3 regions of the Streptomyces sp. NPDC049040 genome follow, and region 1 is predicted to be linked to each of the others. Evidence: predicted binding sites of a transcription regulator. Region 1 holds the regulator's gene; each other region holds the start of a gene.

Region 1 (6,441 bases):
GCTTCACCGCCTCCCACACGTCGATGTAGGGGTGCCCCACCACCAGGACGTCCGCGCCGCTCACCGACGCGGCGATACGGGACTCCTTGGAGCCGGGCACCAGGTGGTCGACCAGCACGCCCAGGCGGGCGCCGGGGGCCGGGCCGAAGTCCGCCACGATCGCGGGCAGGTCGTCGACGCCCTCCAGATACTCCACGACCACCCCCTCGACCCGCAGGTCGTGGCCCCACACCCGCTCGACCAGCTCGGCGTCGTGCCGCCCCTCCACGTAGATCCGCCCGGCCCGCGCCACCCGTGCCTTGGCGTCCGGCACCGCGACGGAGCCCGAAGCCGACAGCAGCGGACCGCGGGGCGCCGCCACGGCCTGCGGGCGCACCAGCGTGACCGTGCGGCCGTCGATCAGGAAGCCGCGGGGCGTCATCGGGAAGACCCGGTGCTTGCCGAACCGGTCCTCCAGGGTGACCGTCAGCCCCTCCGCGCTCTTCTCGCAGCGCACCACCGCCCCGCAGAAGCCGGTGGCGGCCTCCTCGACCACGAGGTCGGCCTCCGCCGCCACCTCGGGCGCCGGGCCGCTCTTCTTCCACGGCGGGGTCAGATCGGGGTCGTAGCTCCTGCTGCGCATGGTGGCGATCGTAGCCAGCCGCCCCTGCCGCTCCCTAGGACGTCCCGAAACGCGCCGCCAGCGCGTCCCGCTGGGCCCGCAGGAAACGCGCGTCGACCACCGCCCCGTGGCCCGGCACGTAGCGGCCCGTCTCGCCGCCGAGCGCCAGCAGCGCGTCCAGGGTGGCCGGCCAGCGGGCCGGGTCCGCGTCGTCGCCCGCCTGCGGCTCGCCGGACTCCTCGACCAGGTCGCCGCAGAAGACCACCACCGGGTCGCTCGCGGTGGCGCCGGGCACGACCACCACCAGGTCGTGGTCGGTGTGCCCGGTCCCCGGGTGCACCAGCCGGACCGGCCGCTCGCCCAGGTCGACGGCGACCTCCCCGGTCACCTGCCGGGTGGGCGGCACCAGCGCCCGCGCCGCGCGCTCCGCCTCCGCCGGGTCGGTGCCGTGCCCGACGGCGCTCTCCCGCAGCGCCTCGCGCTCCCGGCGCAGGTGATCCCCGAGCGAGCGCTGCCCGAACACCTCGGCCCCGGGGAAGGCCGCGGTGCCGAAGACATGGTCGAAGTGGCCATGGGTGAGGGCGATGTGGGTGACCGCCCGCCCGGTCAGCGCCTCGACCTGCGCGCGCAGCTCCTCGCCCTCGCGCAGCGTCGAGGCCGTGTCCACCAGCAGCACGCCGTCGGACCCGACCACCAGGCCGATCGTCACATCGAGATGGGGCATCCTGCGCCGGGCGACCCCGGGAGCCAGCTGCTCCCAGACAGAACCACCCGAACCCGGATCCTCCGTGCGCTCCACAGATTCCACGGGGTGACGCTATCGCCGCCGCGGGGCCGCGGGCCGCCACCTCCGCGTACCCGGTGTGCCGCACCCTTGCCGAGCCCTTGCCGCCTCGCCGTACACTTGCTGCGGGAAAGCTGGCACTCGAAACGGCGGAGTGCCAGGCCGGGAACATGGCGGTTGGAGGTGCGCGATGCTGAGCGAACGCAGACTCGAAGTCCTGCGTGCCATCGTTCAGGACTACGTCGGCACCGAGGAGCCGGTCGGTTCCAAGGCACTCACGGAGCGTCACCGGCTCGGCGTGTCCCCGGCCACCGTGCGCAACGACATGGCGGTGCTGGAGGACGAGGGCTACATCGCCCAGCCGCACACCAGTGCCGGCCGTATCCCCACCGACAAGGGATACCGGCTGTTCGTGGACAAGATGGCCGGCGTCAAGCCGCTGTCGTCCGCCGAGCGCCGGGCGATCCAGAACTTCCTGGACGGCGCGGTCGACCTGGACGACGTCGTGGCCAGGACCGTGCGGCTGCTCGCGCAGCTCACCCGGCAGGTCGCCGTCGTGCAGTATCCGTCGCTGACCCGGTCCTCGGTGCGGCACGTGGAACTCCTGGCGCTCGCGCCCGCCCGCATCATGCTGGTGCTCATCACCGACACCGGACGGGTCGAGCAGCGGCTGATCGACTGCCCCGCCCCGGTCGGCGAGACGGTGCTCGCCGACCTGCGGGCCCGGCTCAACAGCCGGGTCGTCGGCCGCCGCTTCGCCGACGTGCCGCCGCTGGTCCAGGACGTGCCGGAGAGCTTCGACCCCGACGACCGCCCCGCGGTCGCCGGAGTGCTCGCCACCCTGCTGGAAACCCTGGTCGAGCAGACGGAAGAGCGCATCATGCTCGGCGGCGCTGCCAACCTGACCAGGTTCAACCACGACTTCCCGCTGACGATCAGGCCGGTGCTCGAAGCATTGGAGGAGCAGATGGTGCTGCTCAAACTGCTCGGCGAGGCCAAGGACTCCACCATGACCGTCCGGATCGGTCATGAGAATTTTCACGAGGGCCTCAACTCCACCTCGGTGGTGGCGGTCGGCTACGGTTCGGGCGACGAGGCAGTCGCCAAACTCGGCGTGGTCGGACCGACCCGCATGGACTACCCCGGAACGATGGGAGCGGTACGCGCAGTGGCACGTTACGTCGGACAGATCCTGGCGGAGTCGTAAGTGGCCACGGACTACTACGCCGTACTAGGCGTGCGCCGCGACGCAGGTCCGGACGAGATCAAGAAGGCTTTCCGCCGTCTCGCCCGGGAACTGCACCCTGACGTCAACCCCGACCCCAAGACGCAGGAGCGGTTCAAGGAGATCAACGCCGCTTACGAGGTGCTCTCCGACCCGCAGAAGAAGCAGGTCTACGACCTCGGCGGCGACCCGCTGTCCGCCGCCGGCGGTGGCGCGGGCGCGGGCTTCGGGCAGGGCTTCGGGAACTTCAGCGACATCATGGACGCCTTCTTCGGGCAGTCGCAGCAGCGCGGACCGCGCTCGCGCACCCGGCGCGGGCAGGACGCCATGATCCGGCTGGAGATCGACCTCGAAGAGGCGGCCTTCGGCACCACCAAGGACATCCAGGTCGACACCGCGGTGACCTGCGGGACCTGCAACGGCGAAGGGGCCGCGCCCGGCACCGCCGCGCAGACCTGCGACATGTGCCGCGGCCGCGGCGAGGTGTCCCAGGTCACCCGCTCCTTCCTCGGCCAGGTCATGACGTCCAGGCCCTGCCCGCAGTGCCAGGGCTTCGGCACCGTCGTGCCCACGCCGTGCCCGGAGTGCGCAGGCGACGGACGGGTGCGGTCCCGCCGCACGCTCACCGTCAAGATCCCCGCGGGCGTGGACAACGGCACCCGTATCCAGCTCGCGGGCGAGGGCGAGGTCGGCCCCGGCGGCGGCCCCGCCGGCGACCTCTACGTCGAGATCCGCGAAGTCCCGCACCTGGTCTTCCAGCGCCGCGGCGACGACCTGCACTGCACGGTCACCATCCCGATGACGGCCGCCGCACTCGGCACGAAGTGCCCGCTGGAGACGCTCGACGGTCTCGAGGAGATCGACATCCGGCCCGGTACGCAGTCAGGCCAGTCGATCCCGCTGCACCAGCGCGGCATCACGCACCTGCGCGGCGGCGGCCGCGGTGACCTCGTGGTCCACGTCGAGGTCGTGACCCCGCACAAGCTCGACGCCGACCAGGAGGACCTGATCCGCCGCCTCGCCAAACTCCGCGGCGAAGAACGCCCGACGGGCCAGTTCGCGCCGGGCCAGCAGGGCCTCTTCTCCCGCCTGAAGGACGCCTTCAACGGCCGATAGCCCCGGCCGCATCCCCTTCCCCGCCCCGGGCGCGGGTGGCGCGCACTCCCTTCCGCCAGAGGGATCGCCGTCCCCCCCGGGGCGCGGGCGCCCCGGTTCCCCTTCGGCAGGGGGTGGCCGCCGGGGGCGGGGAACCGCGCGACAACCCCCGCACGGGGCGCGGGTCGTCACCGACCCCAAGGGGCTGCTGCTGTCGCGGACGGCCCACCGGTCGTGGTGGGTTGCCCGCGCTGTTCCCCGCGTCCCTGGGGGTGGTCGTGGTCGTCGTCACGCGATGGTCGTGGTGGGTTGCCCGTGCCGTTCCCCGCGCCCCCGGCGGGCACCGGCGGGCGTGGCGCGAACCGGGCGGGTGGGCACCCCGGCGCCGGGGGCGATGTGCGGCCGCGCGCCGAGCGCATGGCAGGCTAGCCCCATGTCCGCGCCCAGTCTGACTTCCTTCTCGGCGTACCCGATCGTCCAGGCCCCGATGGCCGGCGGTGCAGCCAACCCGCGGCTGGCGACAGCGGTGGCGGCGGCCGGCGGGCTGGGCTTCCTGGCGGCCGGGTACAAGACGCCGGAGGCGATGTACGAGGAGATCCGGCAGCTCCGCGACCAGAGCACCCACCCGTTCGGGGTGAATCTGTTCATGCCCCAGCCCGGGGCCACCGACCCTTCCGCCGTGGCCGTCTACGCCGAGCAGCTCGCCGGCGAGGAGGCCTGGTACGCGACAGCGCTCGGCGACCCCGACGCGGGCTCGGACGACGCGTACGACGCCAAGGTCGCGATCCTGCTGGAGGACCCGGTGCCGATGGTGAGCTTCACCTTCGGCTGCCCGGCCCGGTCGGTGCTCGACGCCTTCCGGAAGGCCGGTACGTACACGGTGGTCACGGCCACCTCGGTGCCGGAGGCGCTGGCCGCGCAGTGGGCCGGCGCCGACGCGGTGTGCGTGCAGGGCGTGGAGGCCGGCGGCCACCAGGGCACCCACCGGGACGAACCGCAGTTCGACGGCGCGGGCACCGGTCTGCTGGCGCTGCTGCCGCAGGTGCGCGAGGCGGTGCAGCTGCCGCTGATCGCGACCGGGGGCCTGATGCGGGGCGGCCAGATCGCGGCGGTGTTCGCGGCGGGCGCGGACGCCGCCCAGCTCGGTACGGCCTTCCTTGTCTGCCCCGAGTCCGGCGCGGACCCGCTGCACAAGCGGGCGATCACCGACCCGGTCTTCGCCAGGACCGAGCTGACCCGCGCCTTCTCCGGCCGCCCGGCCCGCGCGCTGGTCAACCGCTTCGTCCGCGAGCACGGTCCGTACGCACCGCGCGGCTATCCGCAGATACACCATCTGACCGCACCGCTGCGCAAGGCCGCGGCCGCCGCCGGTGACCCGCAGGCGATGGCGCTGTGGGCCGGGCAGGGCCACCGGCTGGCCCGCGAGGTGTCCGCAGGGCACCTGGTGGAGCTGCTGGTCGCCGAACTCCAGGCGGCCAGGGAGGTCGGACCGTGACCGCACCTGTCTTCCTGGTGGAGCCCGCCGCTCTGGACGGCGGCCCGTCCAGGATCACCCTGGACGGGCCCGAGGGCCGGCACGCTGTGTCCGTACGGCGGTTGCAGCCCGGCGAGGAGGTCGTCCTGACGGACGGCGCCGGGCGGGGCGCCCACGGCGTCGTGGCGGCGGCACGCGGCAAGGACGAGCTGGATGTCGACGTGCGCGGCGTCCGGGAGGAGGACGAGCCCGCTCCGCGGATCACCGTCGTCCAGGCGCTGCCCAAGGGCGACCGCGGCGAGCTGGCCGTCGAGACGATGACGGAGGCGGGGGTCGACGCGGTCGTGCCGTGGGCGGCGTCCCGCTGCGTGACGCAGTGGCGGGGGGAGCGCGGCGCCAAGTCGCTGGCGAAGTGGCGTGCCACCGCCCGGGAGGCGGCCAAGCAGGCGCGGCGGCTGCGCTTTCCCTCGGTCGGTGAGCTGATGACGACCCGGCAGGTCGCCGCGCTGCTCGGCGGCGCGGACTTCGCCGGGGTCCTGCACGAGGAGGGTGCCGCCGCGCTGGCCGGCGCGGCACTGCCCTCGTCGGGGTCCGTGGTGCTGGTCGTGGGCCCCGAGGGCGGGGTGTCGCCTGACGAACTCGCGGCCTTCGCGGCAGCGGGCGCCGCCGCCTACCGTCTCGGGCCGACGGTGCTGCGTACCTCCACGGCAGGCGTCGCCGCCACCGCGCTGCTGCTCACCCGCACCGGTCGCTGGTCCTGACGTCCTGGCCCGCGGGGCCTGCGGGCGGCTTCCCGCGATCCGCGGCCCGCGGCCCGCGGCCCGCGGCCTCAGGATTCGGACAGGAATCCGGTGAAGGCCGAGTTCAGCTCGTCCGCGTGGGTCCAGCCGATGTTGTGCGGGCCCCCTTCGATCTCGACGAACCGGCAGTCCTTGAGCAGTGCGGGCAGCCGCCGCCCGGTCGAGGCGATCGGGAGGATGCGGTCGTCGTTGCCCTGGACCACGAGCGTGGGCACGTCGTTGCGCTGGACGTCGGCGCGGAAGTCGGTGAGCCAGGACGAGACGCAGGCCAGGGTGGCGATGGGCGACGCACCGGCCGCGACGTTCCACTGCTGCTGCCACGCCTGTTCGCTGATCCGCCCGCCGCCGAGCTTGTCGACGTTGTTGAAGTCGTCGAGGAAGGCCTTGAGGAAGGCCGGCCGGTCGGCGACGATCCCGTCCCTGAGGCCGTCGAAGACCGACTGCTCGACCCCGTCGGGATTG
Region 2 (6,441 bases), on a different contig from region 1:
CTCCCGTCTGCGGGAACCCCCTTGGCCGGCCGTGCGTCCAACCCGCACACCGGACAAGGGGGGCTCAGTGAACACACGACGGGCGCTGCTCATACCCGCCGCGCTGCTGGCGGTCGCGCTGCCGGCTCTCGGCGGCTGCTCCGCGAACGGCGGGGGCGCCGGGGCGGACTGCGCATGGCAGCTGCACTACGGCGGGGCGCTGTATTTCCCGGCGCCGGGCCAGGAGTCGGCCAAGGTGGTCCCGCACCAGGGCAGCCCGCTGGGGCAGGGCTACTTCGACGGCTGCCAGGACGGCGGCGGGCCCGAGCCGCGGGATTACATCAGCGTCTACCGGGTCGCCGGGGTGGACCCGTCCCTTGCGGTGATCACCGAGGACGACACCATCGGCGTCATCGACCCCGACCATGTGCCGGGGCCGCTGGCCATGCCGTCGAAGTAGCGCCGTACGACAAGGCGGCGCCCCCTTCCCGTGGCTACGGGAAGGGGGCGCCGCCTCGCGTGCAGGACTGCGATCCCAGGGGGGATCAGAAGTCCATGTCACCGCCGGGCATGCCACCCGGGGCGGCCGCGGCCGCCTTCTCGGGCTTGTCCGCGATGACGGCCTCGGTGGTGAGGAAGAGCGCGGCGATGGACGCGGCGTTCTGCAGCGCGGAACGGGTGACCTTCGCCGGGTCGATGATGCCCTCGGCGATCATGTCGACGTACTCACCCGTCGCGGCGTTCAGGCCGTGACCGATGGGCAGGTTGCGCACCTTCTCGACGATGACGCCACCCTCGAGACCACCGTTGACGGCGATCTGCTTGAGCGGGGCCTCCAGCGCGATCTTCACCGCGTTGGCACCGGTCGCCTCGTCGCCTTCGAGCTCCAGCTTCTCGAACACCGCGGAAGCCTGCAGCAGGGCCACGCCACCACCGGCGACGATGCCCTCCTCGACGGCGGCCTTGGCGTTGCGCACCGCGTCCTCGATGCGGTGCTTGCGCTCCTTGAGCTCGACCTCGGTCGCGGCGCCGGCCTTGATGACGGCCACGCCGCCCGCGAGCTTCGCCAGGCGCTCCTGGAGCTTCTCGCGGTCGTAGTCCGAGTCGCTGTTCTCGATCTCGGCGCGGATCTGGTTGACCCGGCCCGCGACCTGGTCGGTGTCGCCCGAGCCGTCCACGATGGTCGTCTCGTCCTTGGTGATGACGACCTTGCGGGCGCGGCCGAGCAGGTCCAGCCCGGCGTTCTCCAGCTTGAGGCCGACCTCCTCGGAGATGACGGTGCCACCGGTGAGGATGGCGATGTCGCCGAGCATGGCCTTGCGGCGGTCACCGAAGCCCGGGGCCTTGACGGCGACGGACTTGAAGGTGCCGCGGATCTTGTTGACGACCAGAGTCGACAGCGCCTCGCCCTCGACGTCCTCGGCGATGATCAGCAGCGGCTTGCCGGACTGCATGACCTTCTCCAGCAGCGGGAGGAGGTCCTTCACCGCGGAGACCTTGGAGTTGACGATCAGGATGTACGGGTCGTCGAGCGACGCCTCCATCCGCTCCAGGTCGGTGGCGAAGTACGCCGAGATGAAGCCCTTGTCGAAGCGCATGCCCTCGGTGAGCTCGAGCTCGAGACCGAAGGTCTGCGACTCCTCGACGGTGATGACGCCTTCCTTGCCGACCTTGTCCATGGCCTCGGCGATCAGCTCGCCGATCTGGGTGTCGGCGGCGGAGATGGAGGCGGTCGAAGCGATCTGCTCCTTGGTCTCCACGTCCTTGGCCTGCTCCAGCAGGGCGGCGGAGACGGCCTCGACGGCCTTCTCGATACCGCGCTTGAGGGCCATCGGGTTGGCACCGGCGGCTACGTTCCGCAGGCCTTCCTTGACCAGGGCCTGGGCCAGGACGGTCGCGGTCGTCGTGCCGTCACCGGCGACGTCGTCGGTCTTCTTCGCGACTTCCTTGACCAGCTCGGCGCCGATCTTCTCGTACGGGTCCTCCAGCTCGATCTCCTTGGCGATGGAAACACCATCGTTGGTGATCGTCGGGGCGCCCCACTTCTTCTCAAGGACGACGTTCCGGCCCTTGGGACCGAGGGTGACCTTAACGGCGTCGGCGAGCTGGTTCATCCCGCGCTCAAGGCCGCGCCGCGCCTCCTCATCGAACGCGATGATCTTAGCCATGTGAAGTGTCCTCCGCGGACTGGGGGTTCCCCCACCGAGGCGGGGGGCGGTGGATCGGACCGTGTGGCGCCCGCGACGGACGGCCAGCCGGGCGCCGGTTCCTTCCCGACGCCCGAGCGGGCCTCACCGACCCGGTCCAAGTGGCACTCTCACTCGTAGAGTGCTAACGCCAATGATTAGCACTCACCCCCTGCGAGTGCAAGCGCTTCGGGGTGCGTGCACCCGCCTGCGCGGGGGTCGCGGGGCCCCACCGATGGGCCGCCGCCGCGCCACACCGGGGGCCCGGCAGGGGCCGGGCAGGGACGCGGAGGGGACGCGGCAGTGATGCGGAGGGCCACACAGGGGAAGGGCCACCCCTGGCGGGATGGCCCTTCATTGGCGTCGCGTCGGTGGCCGAACGCGCCGATCTCAGCCGGCCAGCCGGACCATGTCCGCCTGCGGCCCCTTCTGACCCTGCGAGATCTCGAACTCGACTCGCTGGCCTTCTTCGAGGGTGCGGTATCCGTCCATCTGTATCGCGCTGTAGTGGACGAAGACATCCGCACCACCGTCGACCGCGATGAAGCCGTAGCCCTTCTCCGCGTTGAACCACTTGACGGTGCCCTGAGCCATTCCTAACTCCCCTATTACTGGCCCTATCGCGGCCCCGCGCTCCGCGGTGCCGGGTCAGACCTCACCCCCAGCAGGGGTGTGCGCCGGAACGCGTCGACCGCGGCTGAATGTATCTGCACGGATGCCGTCTGCAACAGGTCAATTGGACGAGAATTCTGGGCGCGACCCATCGGAAATAAACCAGGAAAAAATGATAATGCCGGGCAACTCGGACCGGACATAAAGGGCTTAGCGGGCTTATCGCGAGCGACTTTGGCGATAAATCGCCGCACCAGCCGATCATCGGGGATCCGGGAGTGCCACGTGCCTCTGGCAAATGTACAGGGATTCAACTACCGCCCCACAGGCGGGCGCCCCACCCGGGACGAAAGCAGTTCCCGGGTGGGGCGCAGGTTAAACGTCAGAGCTTCTGCGGATTCCTGTCAGATCAGGTACGGTGCCGGCTCAGCCGCCCGCGACCGCCGGAATGATCGAGACGCTGGCACCGTCGGGTACGGCCGTGGCAAGACCCTCGGAAAACCGGACATCATCATCGTTGACATACACGTTCACGAAACGACGGAGCTTTCCGGCGTCGTCGAGAACCCGCGCGGAAATACCCGCATGATTCTTTTCCAGCGACTCGATCACCGCGGCGAGCGTCTCACCCTCGGCCTGGACCTCGGCCTTGCCGCCGGTGTAGGTGCGAAGGATCGTGGGGATGCGTACGGAAGCACTCATGCGAGGCCAGCCTCTCGGAAAGCGGCAACGGTGGGACGGATGGTCGCGGTCGGCCCGGTGGTCGGGGACACCGCGTCCAGGGTCTTGAGCCCGTCGCCGGTGTTCAGCACGACGGTCTCGGCAGCCGGGTCGAGCTGCCCGGTCTCGATCAGCTTCCTGAGCACCCCGACGGTCACCCCGCCTGCCGTCTCGGCGAAGATGCCCTCGGTGCGGGCCAGCAGCTTGATGGCGTCCACGACCTGCTCGTCGTTCACGTCCTCGACCGCGCCGCCGGTGCGCCGAGCGATGTCCAGCACGTAGGGGCCGTCAGCCGGGTTGCCGATCGCCAGCGACTTGGCGATGGTGTCCGGCTTCACCGGGCGCACGACGTCGTGCCCGGCCTTGAAGGCCGCGGACACCGGCGAGCAGCCCTCGGCCTGCGCGCCGTAGATCTTGTACGGCTTGTCCTCGACCAGGCCGAGCTTGATCAGCTCCTGGAGGCCCTTGTCGATCTTGGTGAGCTGCGAGCCCGAGGCGATCGGGATGACCAGGTTGTCCGGCAGCCGCCAGCCGAGCTGCTCCGCGATCTCGTAGGCCAGCGTCTTGGAACCCTCGCCGTAGTACGGCCGCAGGTTGACGTTGACGAAGCCCCAGCCCTCGCCGATCGGGTCGCCGATCAGCTCCGAGCAGAAGCGGTTCACGTCGTCGTACGAACCCTCGATCGCGACCAGCTCGCCGCCGTAGACCGCGGCCATCACGACCTTGCCCTGCTCCAGGTCGTGCGGGATGAACACGCACGAGCGGAAGCCCGCCCTCGCGGCCGCGGCGCCGACCGCGCCCGCCAGGTTGCCCGTCGACGAGCAGGACAGCGTGGTCAGGCCGAAGGTCCGGGCGGCCTCCAGGGCGATCGCGACGACCCGGTCCTTGAAGGAATGCGTCGGGTTGCCGGAGTCGTCCTTCACGTACAGGCCGCCGGTGATGCCCAGCTCGCGCGCCAGATTGTCGGCCTTGACGAGCTTGGTCCAGCCCGGGTTGAGATTCTGCTTCTCGGTCACATCGGCCGGCACCGGCAGCAGCGGTGCGTAGCGCCAGATGTTCGCGGGGCCGGCCTCGATCCGCCGGCGCAGGCCCTCGGGGTCGCCGAGCGGCAGGTCGTACGCCACCTCGAGCGGCCCGAAACACTCCTGGCAGGCGAAGATCGGGCTCAGCGGGAAGCGGGTGCCGCACTCCCGGCAGGACAGCGCGGCAGCTGGCCCGAAGGCGTCCTGGTGGGGGTTTTCCGCAGCGGCGGAAGTGGTGCCGGCGACAGTCTGCACAGCCATGGTGGCGAGGCCCTTTCTCCTCATCTTCCTCGCGGCGGACATCGCCACAAGACGGAATTGGCACCTTCCCCACCATGACCTCGCGGTCGGCGGGAGGGTTGCCGGGGCTTCAACGGGCCGTTCCCTCTGCCCCTCTGGATGAGCGGTATGGCACCGGACTACGGGGTCCGGGCGTTTGTCCTGCCGCGCCACCCCGGCATGCGGGGCGCACAGGCGTTGTTCAAGACTGTAACCGACAAGGGTGACGGTGGAGACAGTCGTCCGAACCGCGAGATGGATCACACAGGAGACGCGCAAGGTGCTGGAAGAGGTGGAACGCTGGCTGGCCGCCCGGTCCTGGTCGGCCGGCGACCGTCCGCTCGACGTGCTGCTCGACGCCAAAAAGGCGGCAGGGCCGGCCGGGACCATCAGTGTGGTCCTGCCCGCACTCGACGAGGAAGCCACCGTCGGCGACATCGTCGCCGTGATCCGCCGCGACCTCATGACACCCGACGTCCCGCTCGTCGACGAGGTCGTCGTCGTCGACTCCGGCTCCCGGGACGCCACCGCCGAAGTCGCCGCCGACGCCGGGGCCACCGTGGTGCGGCGCGACGCCATCCTGCCCCGGCTGCCCGCCGTGGCCGGCAAAGGCGAAGTGCTCTGGCGGTCCCTGCTGGTCACCAGCGGGGAGATCGTGTGCTTCGTCGACGCCGACCTGCGGGAGTTCGACTCCCGCTTCGTGTCAGGGATCGTCGGGCCGCTGCTCACCGAGCCCGACGTGCAACTCGTCAAGGCCATGTACGACCGGCCGCTCGAAGCCGGCGGCTCCATCGTCCCCGCAGGCGGCGGCCGGGTCACCGAACTCGTCGCCCGCCCGCTGCTCAACCTCCACTGGCCGCGGCTGGCCGGTTTCGTCCAGCCGCTCGGCGGCGAATATGCCGCCAGGCGGTCGCTGCTGGAAAAACTGCCCTTCCCCGTCGGCTACGGGGTCGAGCTGGGCATGCTCGTCGACTCGCTCGCCCTCGTCGGGCTCGACGCCCTCGGGCAGGTGGACGTCGGAGTGCGGCACCACCGGCACCAGGACGAACAGGCCCTCGGGCGGATGGCCGCCGCGATCTACCGCACGGCGCACCTGCGGCTGGGCCGCGACCCGCTCGTCCGGCCCCGCCTCACCCAGTACGGCCGCGCGTCGTCCGGGTTCGTGCCGTCGACACATGCGGTCGACACCGTGGAACGTCCACCGATGCTGGACGTCCCCGAATACCTCCACCGCCCCGCGGCCTGACCCCGCCCCGTCCCCCCTGCCCGCGGGGGGGCGCCCTTGCGGAAGGCCGCAACCCCCAGGGGTGCCGGGGGCGCCCTTGCGGACGAGGGCAACCATCAGGGGCGCGGGGAACGGCGCGAGCAACCGGCCACCGGCCGGTGGTCCGGGGGCGACAGCAACAGCCCCCTCGGGACGGAGACGACCCGCGCCCCGGTGGGGGCTGGTCGCGCAGTTCCCCGCGCCCCTGGGGTGGTGCGGTTCGTCGCCACACGACGGCCGTACGCGGCTGGCCGCGCAGTTCCCCGCGCCCCTTTCGGGCGCCCTTGCGGAAGGCCGCAACCCCCAGGGGTGCCGGGGGCGCCCTTGCGGACGAGGGCAACCATCAGGGGCGCGGGGAACTGCGCGAGCAACCACCCAC
Region 3 (6,441 bases), on a different contig from region 1:
CGGTGCTGCGGCTGACCGCGGCGGCCGCCGACGGCATGCGGCAGCGGGGCCGCGGCTCGATCGTCAACGTGGCGTCGGTCGCCGCGTTCATGCCGCGCGGCACCTACGCGGCGAGCAAGGCGTGGGTCGTCCGCTTCACCGAGGGCGCCGCCCTCGACCTGCGCGGGTCCGGCATCCGCTTCCTCGTCCTGTGCCCGGGATTCGTCCGCACCGAATTCCACGAGCGGGCCGGCATGGACCCGGCGCGGCTGCCCCGCTGGGCGTGGCTCGACGCGGACAAGGTCGTGTCCGCGAGCCTGCGCGACCTGGCCAGGGGAAAGGTGGTGAGCGTGCCGGACGCCCGCTACAAGGCGGCGGTCAGCCTCGCCCGCCACGTCCCGTCCCGCCTCTTCGGCGCCCTCTCGTCGGGCGCGGGCCGCAAGTACGACCCCAAGGTCTGAGCCCGAAGGCCATCCCCGCGGCACGGCCGACGCCCGCCGCCCCTGAGCGGGGTGGCGGGCGTCGGCCGGGAAAAGGCGAGGTCAGTGCGAGTGGCCGTGACCGCCGCCGGCGGCCTCCGGCTCCTCTTCCTTCTTCTCCACGACCAGCGTCTCGGTGGTCAGCAGGAGCGAGGCGATGGACGCCGCGTTCTCCAGGGCGGAGCGGGTGACCTTGACCGGGTCGATGACACCGGCCTTGACCAGGTCGCCGTACTCGCCGGTGGCCGCGTTGAAGCCGTGGCCCTTCTCGAGCTCGGCGACCTTCGAGGTGATGACGTAGCCCTCGAGGCCGGCGTTCTCGGCGATCCAGCGCAGCGGCTCGACGGCGGCGCGGCGGACGACGGCCACACCGGTGGCCTCGTCGCCCTGCTTGCCCAGGTTGTCGCCGAGGACCTTCACCGCGTGGACGAGGGCGGAGCCACCGCCGGAGACGATGCCCTCCTCGACGGCGGCGCGGGTCGCGGAGATCGCGTCCTCGAGGCGGTGCTTCTTCTCCTTGAGCTCCACCTCGGTGGCGGCGCCGACCCGGATGACGCAGACGCCGCCGGCCAGCTTGGCCAGCCGCTCCTGCAGCTTCTCGCGGTCCCAGTCGGAGTCGGTGGTGCCGATCTCCGCCTTGATCTGGTTGACGCGGCCCTCGATCTCGGCCTTGTCGCCCGCACCGTCGACGAGAGTGGTCTCGTCCTTGGTGATGGTGGCGCGGCGGGTGGTGCCCAGCAGGTCGAGACCGGCCTGGTCCAGCTTGAGGCCGACCTCCTCCGCGATGACGGTCGCACCCGTGAGGGTGGCGATGTCGCCAAGCATGGCCTTGCGGCGGTCACCGAAGCCGGGCGCCTTGACCGCGACGGCGTTGAACGTGCCGCGGATCTTGTTGACGACCAGGGTGGACAGCGCCTCGCCCTCGACGTCCTCGGCGATGATCAGCAGCGGCTTGGAGCCACCCGCCTGGATGATCTTCTCGAGCAGCGGCAGCAGGTCCTGGATCGACGAGATCTTGCCCTGGTGGATGAGCACGTACGGGTCGTCGAGGACGGCCTCCATACGCTCCTGGTCCGTCACGAAGTACGGCGACAGGTAGCCCTTGTCGAAGGCCATGCCCTCGGTGAACTCCAGGTCCAGGCCGAAGGTGTTGGACTCCTCGACGGTGATCACACCGTCCTTGCCGACCTTGTCCATGGCCTCGGCGATCAGCTCGCCGACCTGCTTGTCCTGCGCGGACAGCGCGGCGACGGCCGCGATGTCCTCCTTGCCCTCGATGGCGCGCGCGGTGGCCAGCAGCTCCTCGGAGACCGCCTTGACGGCCGCGTCGATGCCCTTCTTGAGCGAGGCGGGGGACGCACCGGCCGCCACGTTCCGCAGGCCCTCGCGGACCAGCGCCTGGGCGAGCACCGTCGCGGTGGTGGTGCCGTCACCCGCGATGTCGTTGGTCTTGGTCGCCACCTCCTTGACGAGCTGGGCGCCCAGGTTCTCGTACGGGTCCTCCAGCTCGACCTCACGCGCGATGGTCACACCGTCGTTGGTGATGGTCGGCGCACCGAACTTCTTGTCGATGACGACGTTGCGGCCCTTGGGGCCGATCGTCACCTTCACGGTGTCGGCGAGCTTGTTGACGCCGCGCTCCAGGGCGCGACGGGCGTCCTCGTCGAACTTAAGAATCTTGGCCATGCCTGCGAACTACCTCGTCTACTCGTCTAATCACGTCGTCACGGACGGTAAGGACGGTGAAAGAAACCGCCCCGGGGACCCGGCCTCAAGGACACGGACTCCCGGGGCGGGATCACGGCTGCAGCAGCCGGGGGAACTACTTCTCGACGATCGCGAGAACGTCGCGGGCCGAGAGGACGAGGTACTCCTCGCCGTTGTACTTCACCTCGGTGCCGCCGTACTTGCTGTACAGCACGACGTCGCCGACGGCGACGTCGAGCGGCAGCCGGGTGCCGTCCTCGAAGCGGCCCGGGCCCACGGCCAGGACGACGCCCTCCTGGGGCTTCTCCTTGGCGGTGTCCGGAATGACCAGGCCCGAGGCCGTGGTCTGCTCGGCGTCGAGCGGCTGGACCACAATGCGGTCCTCAAGCGGCTTGATGGCAACCTTGGTGCTGGCGGTCGTCACGATCCGACCTCCCCCTTCAAAGGGCTCACGGGAGTGTCTGTCTGGGTCGGCGACCTGGTAGGCCCGTCGTCGCGGGTGCCGGACCTGCCCGTCGCTGTTTGTCTGGCACTCAGCGGGGCCGAGTGCCAGAAGTGAGACTAGGACGCCTTTAGCACTCGGTCAAGCGGAGTGCCAGCCGCGCGCCGTCGCCGGGACGCCCGCCGGGACCTCGCCGGGGACCTCGGGGGACGCCCGCACCGGCACAATGAGCCGGGTGAAGGCTGAGGATCTCGAAGGGCTGCTGACCGCAGAGGGTCAGGAACTGCTGGCAGGGCTGCGCGAGCACGACCCCGTGGACGACCTGGCCGTCGCCACCAGGCTGCGGCGTACGCACGACGCAGGGCTCGTCGCCGCCGCACTCGGCCAGGCGCGGCTGCGGCAGCGGGCCGTCGCCAAGTTCGGCGCGGACGACGCGCACCGGATGTACTTCACGCCGCACGGACTCGAACAGTCCACCCGTTCGTCCGTGGCCACGCACCGGGCGCGGCGCTTCGCCTCCTTCCGGCCGGAAGGCGTGGCCGACCTGTGCTGCGGCGTCGGCGGCGACGTCATCGCCATGCTGCGGGCCGGCCTGTCCGTGCGAGCCGTCGACCGCGACCCGCTGACCTGCGCCGTCGTCGCCGCGAACGCCGCCGCGCTCGGCCTCGCCGACCGCCTCGACGTGGTGTGCGCCGACGTGGCGGACGCCGGCACCGGCGGTCTCGACGGGGTCTTCGTCGACCCGGCGCGGCGCACCGCGAGGGGCCGGGTGTTCGACCCCGAGGCCTACTCGCCGCCGCTGTCCTGGGCGCAGGCCGCCGCGGCCCCGGGTTCACCCGGAGCGGTGAAGGTCGCCCCCGGCATCCCGCACGAAGCCGTGCCGCCGGCCGCGGAAGCCGAGTGGATCTCCGACGGCGGTGACGTGAAGGAGGCCGTGCTGTGGTTCGACGGCCGCGGCGACCGGGTACGGCCGGGCGGCCGCCGCGCGACGCTGCTGCCCTCCGGCGCCACGATCGTCGGACGCGGCCTGCCGGACCCCCCGGTGCGGCCGGTCGGGCGCTACCTGTACGAGCCCGACGGCGCCGTCATCCGGGCGCATCTCGTGGCCGAGGTCGCCGAGGAGATCGACGGCGGGCTGATCGACCCGACGATCGCGTACATCACCGCCGACGGGTTGCGGCCGACGCCGTACGCCACCGCGTACGAGGTCACCGATGTGCTGCCGTTCGGGCTGAAGCGGCTCAAGGCGCTGGTGCGGGAGCGGGGGGTCGGCGTCCTGACCGTCAAGAAGCGGGGGTCTGCGGTGGATCCGGAAGACCTCCGCCGCCGGGTGCGGCCCCCGGGGCCGCACTCCGCCACCGTCTTCCTGACCCGCGTATCCGGCGCCCCCACCATGCTCCTGGCCTCCCCGGCCCCTGCCTAGCCCCACCGGCGCGCGGGTCGCCACCGCCCCAAAGGGGCTGATCGGTCCGATCCGGACCACCGGCCGGTGGCCGGTTACCCGCGCAGTTCCCCGCGCCCCTGATGGTTGCCCTCTCCCGCAAGGAGCACCCCCAAGGGGCGCGAGGAACTGCGCGACAAGCCCCCCACGGCCGTCGTGGTACGACGAACCGCCACCACCCCAGGGGCGCGTGGGGGCACCCCCAGGCGAAGCCCTGGTGGACAACGGAGCGGCCAGCCGCGTACGGCCGTCGTGTGGGGACGGACCGCACCACCCCAGGGGCGCGGGGAACGGCGCGACAAGCCCCCACCGGGGGCGCGGGTCGTCACCGGCCCAAAGGGGCTGTTGCTGTCGCACACGGACCACCCGCCCGGTGGCCGGTTGCCCGCGCAGTTCCCCGCGCCCCTGATGGTTGCCCTCTCCCGCAAGGAGCACCCCCCAGGGGCGCGAGGAACTGCGCCACAAGCCCCCCACCCACCGTCACGTGGCGACCAACCGCGCCACCCCAGGGGCGCGTGGGGGCACCCCCAGGCGAAGCCCTGGGGGAGAACGGAGCCACATGCCCCCCACCGGGGCGCGGGTCGTCACCGACCCAAAGGGGCTGATCGGTCCGATCCGGACCACCCGCCGGTGGCCGGTTGCCCGCGCCCCTGGGTGGCACCTTCTTGCCGAAGGGGAGCGGGGGCCGGTCAGATGTAGTCCTCGAGGCGGGCCAGGGTGAAACCCTGGGACGCGACTTGTCGCAGCAAATTGGCCGTCATCACGGTCATCGTCTCGCCCTTGAGCTGCGAGGGCCCTCGAAAGTGGGCCAGAATGATGTCCCCGGGATGGAATTTCTTGTCGGGCCGCTGGAATTGCACCTTCTTGATCTGCATCGATTCGCGCCAGAGAATCATGGCCCGCAGCCCGCCGCAGGATTTCACGGCGGCCCGGGTGTCGGAGTTGTAGTTGCCGTAGGGCGGCCGGAAGAGCCCGGGAGCCTTCCCGTATTCCTGTGTGAGCTTCTGCTGCTGGAAGCAGATTTCGTGCTTCTGCTGGGCTTGTGTCCGCCCGTGCAGGTCAGGGTGGCTGAGCGTGTGGTTCTCTATCGAGTTGCCCATGGCCTGGAGCGGCCGGAAGAAGCCGTAGTCGTTCTTGATGATGTCGTCGGTGAGGAACATCGTGAAGGGGATCTTGAGGTCCCGCATCATCTCGACGAACTTGGGGTCCTTCTCGGCCCCGTCGTCGAAGGTGAGGAAGACGATCTTCCGGTCGGTCGGTATGTCACTGACCACCGGTATTCGCCCGTCGCCGGTGCGTATGGGTTTGACGGCGGGCGGGGCGGGCGGCGGCGGGAGCAGCGGGATGCCCCATTTGCGGAAGGCGGCGGCGCGGTCGTCCGTCGGTGTCGCCGTGGGGGTGTGTGCGGGTGTCGTGGAAGCCGTCGTGGACTCGCCGGGGGCGGGGGAGCCGGTGGGGGTGCCGGCGGAGCAGCCCGCGGTGAACAGCAGGCCCAGGAGCAGGAGGACAGCGGTTTTCCCGCGTGGTGCGCGCATCGGGGAGGGACCCTACGTCGGTGCTGCTACGTCAAGGAGGGAGCGCGCGACCGCGGACTGGGGCGTCGGCCGCGCGCTCACCTTGGACGAGGGGTTTTTCAGCCCGCGGGTTCCACTGCCACCGAGGTGAACCGCCAGCGGTGCACCTGGCGCCGTACGAGGCCGGCGGCCGGGTCGGGGAGTTCGGGGAGTTCGGCGCCGGGTTCGGCGTCCCACCAGGTGAGTACGAGGACGCGGTCGCCGGGCGCGGTGAGGAATTCGCGCCGCAGGAAGCCGCCGGGCAGTGCGGTGGCGGCCTGCCGTGCCCAGTCGAGGAGTTCGGCGCCGCGGCCGGGGGCGGCGGCGGCCTCCCACATGAGGGTGACGGTCATCCGTAGAGGTTGTCCTTGCTCGCCTGGTGCATGTGGTCGTGGGTGTGCGCCTGCTCGTGGGTGTGGCCGGGCACGGACACCTCCGTCACCGGCAGCGAGGAGTCGGCGGGGAGGTCGAAGGTGGAGGAGGGCCGGTTCCTGGCCACCATCTCGGCGCCGAGCGCGGCCACCATCGCGCCGTTGTCGGTGCACAGGCCGGGCCGCGGCACGCGCAGCCGGATTCCGGCGTCGGCGCAGCGTTCCAGGGCCAGCGAGCGCAGCCGGGAGTTGGCGGCGACTCCGCCGCCGATCATCAGGTGGTCGACGCCGTTGTCCTTGCAGGCCTTGAGTGCCTTGCGGGTGAGCACGTCGACGACCGCTTCCTGGAAGGACGCGGCCACGTCGGCGATCGGCACGTCCTGGCCGTCCCTGCGGCGGGCTTCGACCCAGCGGGCGACGGCGGTCTTGAGGCCGGAGAAGGAGAAGTCGTAGACGGGGTCGCGGCCGC

Evidence for each region. Region 1 encodes HrcA, which represses chaperone genes, less so after heat shock. Its sites were predicted from a motif close to TTNGCACTCNGNNNNNCNGAGTGCNAA; they were not measured.
Region 2: a site for HrcA is predicted at 2,288-2,314, ahead of groL (chaperonin GroEL). Genes of this name have one in related genera too.
Region 3: a site for HrcA is predicted at 2,738-2,764, ahead of groES (co-chaperone GroES). Genes of this name have one in related genera too.

The regions. Positions count from the first base shown of each region.
Region 1 covers NZ_JBICTO010000002.1:419,679-426,119, forward strand. The annotation lists gene ACGFMP_RS06715 (DUF3097 domain-containing protein) at 1-622, opposite strand, end outside; gene ACGFMP_RS06720 (MBL fold metallo-hydrolase) at 657-1,400, opposite strand; gene hrcA (heat-inducible transcriptional repressor HrcA) at 1,576-2,592, shown strand; gene dnaJ (molecular chaperone DnaJ) at 2,593-3,726, shown strand; gene ACGFMP_RS06735 (nitronate monooxygenase) at 4,139-5,200, shown strand; gene ACGFMP_RS06740 (16S rRNA (uracil(1498)-N(3))-methyltransferase) at 5,197-5,940, shown strand; gene ACGFMP_RS06745 (alpha/beta fold hydrolase) at 6,009-6,441, opposite strand, start outside.
Region 2 covers NZ_JBICTO010000012.1:18,130-24,570, forward strand. The annotation lists gene ACGFMP_RS26190 (DUF6281 family protein) at 68-439, shown strand; gene groL (chaperonin GroEL) at 525-2,147, opposite strand; gene ACGFMP_RS26200 (cold-shock protein) at 2,556-2,759, opposite strand; gene ACGFMP_RS26205 (MoaD/ThiS family protein) at 3,204-3,479, opposite strand; gene thrC (threonine synthase) at 3,476-4,804, opposite strand; SAM riboswitch class I at 4,798-4,925, opposite strand; gene ACGFMP_RS26215 (glucosyl-3-phosphoglycerate synthase) at 5,079-6,044, shown strand.
Region 3 covers NZ_JBICTO010000007.1:226,123-232,563, reverse strand. The annotation lists gene ACGFMP_RS20575 (SDR family NAD(P)-dependent oxidoreductase) at 1-440, shown strand, start outside; gene groL (chaperonin GroEL) at 522-2,144, opposite strand; gene groES (co-chaperone GroES) at 2,281-2,589, opposite strand; gene ACGFMP_RS20560 (SAM-dependent methyltransferase) at 2,834-4,030, shown strand; gene ACGFMP_RS20555 (polysaccharide deacetylase family protein) at 4,738-5,583, opposite strand; gene ACGFMP_RS20550 (hypothetical protein) at 5,682-5,954, opposite strand; gene tsaD (tRNA (adenosine(37)-N6)-threonylcarbamoyltransferase complex transferase subunit TsaD) at 5,951-6,441, opposite strand, start outside.